2 regions of the Nocardiopsis sediminis genome follow, and region 2 is predicted to be linked to the other one. Evidence: riboswitches for the same ligand, from Rfam matches in the RefSeq annotation. Region 2 holds a riboswitch; the other holds the start of a gene.
The links. Region 2 has a riboswitch for glycine ahead of gcvP (aminomethyl-transferring glycine dehydrogenase). Riboswitches for the same ligand answer to the same signal wherever they lie in the genome.

Region 1 (4,330 bases), on a different contig from region 2:
GGTGCGGCGCTGCCGGTCGGCGAACTCCTCGCCCGCGGCCACCTTGAGCGCGACCGCCTTGGCGGCGATCACGTGCTCCAGCGGCCCGCCCTGCATCCCGGGGAAGACCGCGGAGTTGATCTTCTTCCCGAGCTCCGCCTTGGCGAGGATGAGCCCGCCGCGGGGACCGCCGAGGGTCTTGTGCGTGGTGGTGGTGGTGATGTCGGCGAAGGGCACCGGGTTGGGGTGCAGCCCGGCCGCGACGAGCCCCGCGAAGTGCGCCATGTCGACCATGAGCAGCGCGTCGACGCTGTCGGCGATCTTGCGGAACCGCGCGAAGTCGAGCTGGCGCGGGTAGGCCGACCAGCCGGCCACGACCATCTTGGGCCGGTGCTCCTGGGCCAGCGCCTCGACTTCGTCGTAGTCGACGGTGCCGTCCTCGTCGCGCACGTGGTAGGCGACGGCGTTGAGGATCTTGCCGGAGTAGTTGATCCGCATGCCGTGGGTGAGGTGGCCGCCGTGGGCGAGGTCGAGCCCGAGGATGGTGTCGCCGGGCTTGAGCAGCGCGAAGTAGACGGCGGTGTTGGCCTGGGCGCCGGAGTGCGGCTGCACGTTGGCGTGCTCGGCGCCGAACAGCTCCTTGGCGCGGTCGATCGCGAGCTGCTCGACGACGTCGACGTACTCGCAGCCGCCGTAGTACCGGCGGCCCGGGTAGCCCTCGGCGTACTTGTTGGTCAGGACGGTGCCCTGCGCCTCCAGTACCGCCCGGGGGGCGAAGTTCTCGGAGGCGATCATCTCCAGGGTGTCGCGCTGCCGGCTCAGCTCCTGGCCGACCGCGGTCGCGACCTCGGGGTCGAGTTCGGCGAGGGACTGGTCGAGGAGGTGGTTCTCAGACGCCATGTGCTTAACCTTCGCCTTCGGTCAGCTGGGTGTACTGCTCCGGGGTGAGCAGGTCGGACGGTTCCCCGGCGATCTCGACCTTGAAGAGCCAGCCGCGCCCGAAGGGGTCGGCCCCGATGACCTCGGGGTCGGCGACCGCGTCGGCGTTGACCTCGACGACCTCCCCGTTGACCGGGGCGTAGAGGTCGCTGACCGACTTGGTCGACTCCACCTCGCCGCAGGGCTCACCCGCCGTGACGGTGGTGCCGGACTCCGGCGGCTCGACGAAGACGATGTCGCCCAGGGATTCGGCGGCGAACGAGGTGATGCCCACGGTGGCGATGCCATCGCTGATGGACACCCACTCGTGTTCCTTCGTGTACTCCAGCTCCGCGGGGACGCTCAATTCAACTCTCCTGGAGGTGTTCCTGTATCCGGCACGGCGCGACCTGGGGCGCCGCCCTGACCTGCCGATGTGTGGGGGCCGCGGCCGCCCACCCGCCGGATTCTCCCGGATGGGCGGGGCGCCCGCATCCGCCGGGCCGCGTCAACGTGACGGGCCCGCGGAAAGTCACGACTTCCGTGTGTAGAAGGGCAGCTCGACGACGTCGACCGCCTCGCTGCGGCCCCGGACGTCGACCACGAACCCGTCGGCGGAGGTGTCCACGCCGGGGTCGATGTAGGCCATGGCGATGGGCCGCCCCAGGGTGGGCGACGGAGCCCCGCTGGTGGTGGCCCCCACACGCCGGCCGTCGAGCAGGACGTCGTTGCCCTTGCGCAGGGGGCGGCGGCCGCGGGCGACCAGCCCGATGAGCCGGTTCTCCGGTCCGGACTCGGCGGCCTTGGCCAGCGCGGCGCGTCCGACGAAGTCGCCGGGCTTGTCGAACTTCACGACCCGCCCCAGCCCGGCGTCGAACGGGGTGGTGTCGGCGGTCAGCTCGTTGCCGTACAGCGGCATGCCCGCCTCGAGCCGCAGGGTGTCGCGCGCCGACAGCCCGGCCGGCACCAGGCCGCGCGGCTCGCCGGCGGCGAGCAGGGCCGCCCAGATCTCGGGGGCGTCGCCGCCCGGCCGGATGAAGATCTCGAAGCCGTCCTCGCCGGTGTAGCCGGTGCGGGCGAGCAGCACCGGGTGCCCGGCGACGGTGTGCGCGTAGCCGGCGTAGTAGCGGATCTGCGACAGGTCGGCGTCGGTGAGCGGCGCGAGGATGGCCGCGGCTTCGGGCCCCTGGATCGCGATGAGCGCGTACTCGGCGGAGCGGTCCTCGACCCGGGCGTCGAACCCGGCGGCGCGCTCGGACAGCGCGGCGGACACGGTGCCGGCGTTGGCGGCGTTGGCGACCACCAGGAAGTCGTCGTCGGCCAGCCGGTAGACGATGAGGTCGTCGAGCACCCCGCCGTCGTCGGCGGTGATCATGGTGTAGCGGGCGCGGCCCATGGCGACCTTGGACAGGTGCCCGACGAGCGCGTGGTCGAGCAGGTCGGCGGCCTGGGGCCCGGTGATGTGGATCTCGCCCATGTGGGAGAGGTCGAACAGCCCGGCGCGCTCGCGCACGGCCGTGTGCTCGGCGCGCTCGCCGGTGTAGCGCAGCGGCATGAGCCAGCCGGCGAAGTCGACGAGGGTCGCGCCGAGCGCCGCGTGGACATCGTGGAGCGGTGTCCTGCGGAGGTCTGCGGGGTCGTGGCCAGGCGCTGTCATCGGCACTCCCGAGAGGATGGGCGTCGTTTCGGCACAAGCGCGAAATGCACTGTCATCCTCCCCCTCTGTCATGGGTGCCTGAGAGCTTCGCCGCGCCCGGGGGCGTGATCGGCTTGCACCTTCGGCGAGGGGCATGGGCCCCTGCTTTCCAGAGTGGTCTCGCCCGCACGGTCCGGCGCGCCTGAGAGGTTCTCTGGGGAGGGTTTGCTCCTTCGGCGGCCCGCACCGGCTGTGCGGGCACTCTCCCGTACGGGTTCGGCGACCGCGACCAGCCTAGCAGCGCGGACGCGCCCGGCCCAGTGCGGGCCGGGCGCGCGGGGCCGGCGCGGGATCAGGACGTGCGGCGCTTGCGCACGGCCTCGGCCAGGCGGGCCAGGACATCGGCGGTGGTGTCCCAGCCCATGCAGGCGTCGGTGATGGAGGTGCCGTAGGCGAGGTCGGCGGGGTCGCCGAGCTTCTGGGCGCCCTCCTCGATGAAGCTCTCCAGCATGACGCCGGTGATGCCGCGCTGCCCGGCGGCGATCTGCGCGGCGATCGCGTCGGCGACGCCCGGCTGGCGGGTGTGGTCCTTGCCGCTGTTGGCGTGGCTGGCGTCGATCATCACCCGCCGGGGCAGCCCGGCGCGCTCGATGGTGCCCAGTGCTCCCGCCACGCTGTCGGCGTCGAAGTTGGGGCCCGAGCGCCCGCCGCGCAGGATCACGTGGCAGTCGGGGTTGCCGGAGGTCACCACGACCGACCCCGCGCCCGCCAGGTCGACCCCGAAGAACGTGTGCGAGGCGGCGGAGGCGCCGCAGGCGTCGACCGCGACCTGGACGTCGCCGTCGGTGCCGTTCTTGAAGCCCACCGGCATGCTCAGCCCGCTGCCGAGCTGGCGGTGCACCTGGCTCTCGGTCGTGCGCGCCCCGATGGCGCCCCAGGTGACCGCGTCGGCGATGTACTGCGGGGTGATCGGGTCCAGGAACTCGGTGCCCGAGGGCACCCCCAGCGACCCGATGTCCAGCAGCAGCTTGCGGGCGGTGCGCAGCCCCCGGTGGACGTCGTGGCTCTCGTCGAGGCCGGGGTCGTTGATCAGCCCCTTCCAGCCCAGGGTGGTGCGCGGCTTCTCGAAGTAGACGCGCATCACGATGCACAGGTCATCGTTGAGCGAGGGGATCAGCGCCTTGAGCCGGTGGGCGTAGTCGAGCGCCGCATCGGGGTCGTGCACGGAGCACGGCCCCACGATGACCAGCAGCCGGTCGTCGGTGCCGTCGAGGACCCGCTTGACCTCGGTGCGCGCGTCCTCGACCAGGCCGGTGCGCTCCGGCCCCATCGGCAGTTCGGCGAGGATGTCCCGTGGCGCGACCAGCGGCTGGTAGTCGACGACCCGTGTGTCATTGGTGCTCGGCATGCGTTCCCATCCTTGTGCGACGGCCCAGTGCGACGGCCCAATGAGCACCCTAACGCCCCCGGAACTGGGCGGACGCCCTTGGGGTTCAGGCCTCCCCCTCCTCCTTGAGACCGGGGAAGTCCTCCTCCCGGTATTCCTGCTCGCTGCGCGTCGCGTCGCGGCGGGCCTCCTCGGCGTCGCGCAGCTGGACGCGGCGGATCTTGCCGGAGACGGTCTTGGGCAGCTCGGCGAACTCCACCCGGCGGACGCGCTTGTAGGAGGCCAGGTGCGTGCGGCAGTAGCCGAGGATCGACCGGGCGACGTCGGGGCCGGGCGCCACCCCCTCCACCAGCGTGACGTAGGCCTTGGGCACCGCCAGCCGCACCGGGTCGGGTGCGGGCACGACGGCC
Region 2 (4,330 bases):
CCGACGGCGTCGACTTCACCTATGGCAGCAGCGACCCCGCCGCCGACTGGTGCTACCTGCACCCCGGGCCCGAGGACGGGTGGGGCGGCGAGCGCGAGCACACCTTCCGGCTGCGGTTCGACCTGGAGGAGGCGCCCGGCTCCGGCCTGGGCGTGGTGATCTGGCTCATCGACACCCACGCGAGCCGCCCGGGCACCGCCCGCCTGGCGGTCAACGACGCCCCCGCGGGCGAGATCGCCTTCCGGCGCGGGGCCACCCGCGGGTCGCTCGAAGGCGACGCCACCGTCCCCGGTACCGCGCTGGTGCCGTCGTTCGTCGAGCCGGTCCTCGACGCCGCGCTCTTCCGCGCCGGGCAGAACACGCTCGACATCACCAAGAGTGACGGCTCCTGGCACGCCTACGACGCCGTGGGGGTGTTCCGCCCCTCCTGACCGGCGCCCCCCGCCCCGGTAGCGTCGCCCGCCCCCGGGCGGGTGACGCTACCGCCGTCATCGCTTACCGTGGAACGCGCACGCGCGGACCGCCGACACGCCCGGGAGACGTGTCCGAGAACCGGAATCGAGGGTGATCGACCCGCCCCTGACGTGGGGCTTGCGGATGGGCGGCCCGGCGGCCGGAAACCTGTCGAAGACGTTCCACGACGCGCCGATGGGTGTCGTTGACGCTGTCCATCCGACCGGCTTACCTTCATTGTCGAAGGCACCCGCGGCGCAACCCTTCGACCCCCCTGTCAAACCGCCGCGGGCCGAGGAGCCGGAGGTTCGGCGTGGCGGTTACTAGCGGCAAGCAACAGACCTCCGCTCTCACGCGATCAGCTATACGGCGAGCTGGAGAGCAGGGCCTGCTGTGCGAAGAGGACGTGGTGGCGCTGCCTATGGACGTCGGTTATCGCGGCCCCACGGCATGTGCGGCCGCCGGAATCACCTACCGCCAGCTCGACTACTGGGCCCGCACGAACCTGGTGCGCCCCAGTGTCATCCCTGACGACGGCAGCGGTGCGGCGCCGCTGTACAGCTTCCGCGACATCCTGGTGCTCAAGGTCGTCAAACGGCTGCTCGACACCGGGATCTCGCTCCAGCAGATCCGCACGGCGATCGACCACCTCCGGTGCCGCGGCACCGCCGACCTCGCCCAGATCACCCTCATGAGCGACGGCGTCAGCGTCTACGAGTGCACCTCCCCGGGCGAGGTGGTCGACCTCCTCCAGGGCGGCCAGGGCGTGTTCGGTATCGCGCTGGGCCGCGTGTGGCGCGAACTCGAAGGGGCGCTGAGCGATTTCCCCGGCGAGCGCCTGGCCGAGCCGCTGCCCGCCGACTCCCACCCCGCCGACGAGCTCGCCCGGCGCCGCCGCGAACGCAAGACCGGGTGACCTGCGCCTCCTCTGCGCCGAATGGGTGGATCCATCCAGTACCGTTCGGTGAGGACGCCGCACTTGCACGGCCGGGAACCCACCCCGGCCACGCCGGGGCGCGGCGGCCCGTGGACAATGCAGTGACCGAAAATCAGAACCGGCCGCCGATACCACGCGGGAGAGACCCCTTAGCGGGGCGCCGACGGGGCAATACTCCCCAGTAACCTCTCAGGCACCAGGGACCGCGTGGAGAAGGCCACTCTGGAACGGTGGGCGCGTCGCTTCCGCGCCGCGACCGTGCGTGACAGAGGGGGAGACCAAGAGCAGCCGAGAATTTCGGCCCATGCGAGGAGGTCTCCATGCCGGAGCAGCCCAGACGTCCCGGAACCGAACCCGCGCGCAGGTTCGCCGACCGGCACATCGGGCCCGACCCGTCGGAGCTGGAGCAGATGCTGGCGACCGTGGGCTTTGCGTCCACGGCCGAGCTGATGACAGCGGCCCTGCCCGCGTCCATCCTCTCCGCCCCCGGCGGCTCCGCCCCGCTGCGGCTGCCCGAGGCCGCCGACGAGACCGGCGCCCTCGCCGAACTGCGCGCGCTGGCCGACCGCAACCAGGTGCTCACCTCGATGATCGGCCAGGGGTACTACGACACCATCACCCCGCCGGTGATCCTGCGCAACATCCTGGAGAACCCCGCCTGGTACACGGCCTACACGCCCTACCAGCCCGAGATCTCCCAGGGGCGCCTCGAAGCGCTGCTGAACTTCCAGACGATGGTCGCCGACCTCACCGGGCTCCCGGTCGCCGGCGCCTCGCTGCTCGACGAGGCCACCGCCGCGGCCGAGGCCATGACGCTGGCCCGCCGCGCCTCGCGCGGGAAGGGCGCGGCCTTCGTCGTCGACTCCGACGTCTTCCCCCAGACCCTGGCGGTGCTGCGCACCCGCGCCGAGCCGCTGGGCATCGACATCGTGGTGGCCGACCTCTCCGCCGGGCTGCCCGACGCCGACGCGTTCGGCGTCCTGGTGCAGTACCCCGCGGCCACCGGCGCCGTCCGCGACCCGCGCGCCGTCATCGAGGCCGCGCACGAGCGGGGCGCGCTGGCCGTGGTCGCCGCCGACATCCTCGCCCTGACCCTGCTGCGCAGCCCGGGCGACCTGGGCGCCGACATCGCCGTGGGCTCCACCCAGCGCTTCGGCGTGCCCATGGGGTTCGGCGGCCCCCACGCCGGCTACATGTCGGTGCGCGAAGGGCTCCAGCGCCAGCTCCCGGGCCGGCTGGTGGGGGTGTCGGTGGACAACGCGGGCCGGCCCGCCTACCGGCTCGCCCTCCAGACGCGTGAACAGCACATCCGCCGCGAGAAGGCCACCAGCAACATCTGCACCGCCCAGGTGCTGCTGGCGGTCATGGCCGGGATGTACGCGGTCTACCACGGGCCGCACGGCCTGCGCGCGATCGCCGAGCGGGTACACGGGCACACCGCCCGGCTCGCCGACGGCCTGCGCGCCCGCGGCCTGGAGGTGCTGCACGAGGAGTTCTTCGACACGGTGCGCGTGCGGGTGCGCGGCCGGGCGGCCTCCGTCGTCGGGGAGGCGCGCCGGCGCGGGGTCAACGTGCTGCGGGTCGACGACGACACGGTCGGCATCTCCTGCGACGAGGCCACCACCTCCGCCCACATCGGGCTGGTGCTGGCCGCCTTCGGCGGCACCGAGGGCGCGACCCGCCCGGGGGCGGCCGAGCGCGGCGCCACGCTGCCCGATGCGCTGCGCCGCGACGTCGACTACCTCGACCACCCGGTGTTCACCACCCACCGCAGCGAGACCTCGCTGCTGCGCTACATGCGCCGCCTGGCCGACAAGGACCTCGCGCTGGACCGGTCCATGATCCCGCTGGGCTCGTGCACCATGAAGCTCAACGCCACGGCGGAGATGGAGTCCATCACCTGGCCGGAGTTCGCCGGGCTGCACCCGCTGGCGCCGCTGGACCAGGCGGCGGGCAGTGTCGCGCTCGTGCGCGACCTGGAGAAGTGGCTCGCCGAGGTCACCGGCTACGACGCGGTGTCGCTCCAGCCCAACGCCGGATCGCAAGGCGAGCTGGCCGGGCTGCTGGCCATCCGCGGCTACCACCGCAGGCGCGGCGACATCGAGCGCGACGTCTGCCTGATCCCCAGCTCCGCGCACGGCACCAACGCCGCCAGCGCGGTGATGGCGGGGATGCGGGTCGCGGTCGTGGCCTGCGACGACGGCGGCAACATCGACCTCGGCGACCTGCGCGCCAAGATCGCCAAGCACGAGGGCCGGGTCTCCGCGATCATGGTGACCTACCCCTCCACCCACGGGGTCTACGAGGACACCATCACCGAGGTCTGCCGCCTGGTGCACGAGGCCGGGGGCCAGGTCTACGTCGACGGCGCCAACCTGAACGCGCTGCTGGGCTGGGCCAAGCCGGGCGAGTTCGGCGCCGACGTCAGCCACCTCAACCTGCACAAGACCTTCTGCATCCCCCACGGCGGCGGCGGGCCGGGCGTGGGCCCGGTCGCGGTGCGCGCGCACCTGGCCGGGTTCCTGCCCAACCACCCCGGCCAGCCCGACGCCGGGCCCTACACCGGGGTGGGGCCGGTCTCGGCCGCCCCGTTCGGCTCGGCGGGGATCCTGCCGATCTCCTGGGCCTACATCCGGATGATGGGCGGCGACGGCCTGCGCGCCGCCACCGAGGCGGCCGTGCTCGTGGCCAACTACGTCGCCAAGCGGCTGGAACCGCACTACCCGGTGCTCTACACCGGCGAGGGCGGCCTGGTCGCCCACGAGTGCATCATCGACCTGCGGGCGCTGACCAAGAAGACCGGCATCACCAACGAGGACGTCGCCAAGCGGCTCATCGACTACGGGTTCCACGCGCCGACCATGTCGTTCCCGGTCGCGGGGACGCTCATGGTGGAGCCGACCGAGAGCGAGAACCTGGCGGAGCTGGACCGGTTCATCG

Region 1: it holds a riboswitch for glycine, as region 2 does, so the genes downstream of both, gcvT (glycine cleavage system aminomethyltransferase GcvT) here and gcvP (aminomethyl-transferring glycine dehydrogenase) in region 2, are expected to answer to the same signal.

Annotation. Positions count from the first base shown of each region.
Region 1 is NZ_JBHSBH010000015.1:1,066,210-1,070,539, reverse strand. It holds gene glyA (serine hydroxymethyltransferase) at 1-879, opposite strand, end outside; gene gcvH (glycine cleavage system protein GcvH) at 884-1,264, opposite strand; gene gcvT (glycine cleavage system aminomethyltransferase GcvT) at 1,430-2,554, opposite strand; glycine riboswitch at 2,610-2,716, opposite strand; gene ACFOVU_RS27250 (3-deoxy-7-phosphoheptulonate synthase) at 2,886-3,941, opposite strand; gene ACFOVU_RS27245 (AMP-binding protein) at 4,027-4,330, opposite strand, start outside.
Region 2 is NZ_JBHSBH010000007.1:361,755-366,084, reverse strand. It holds gene ACFOVU_RS10680 (polysaccharide lyase family protein) at 1-431, shown strand, start outside; gene ACFOVU_RS10675 (MerR family transcriptional regulator) at 767-1,369, shown strand; glycine riboswitch at 1,517-1,606, shown strand; gene gcvP (aminomethyl-transferring glycine dehydrogenase) at 1,711-4,330, shown strand, end outside.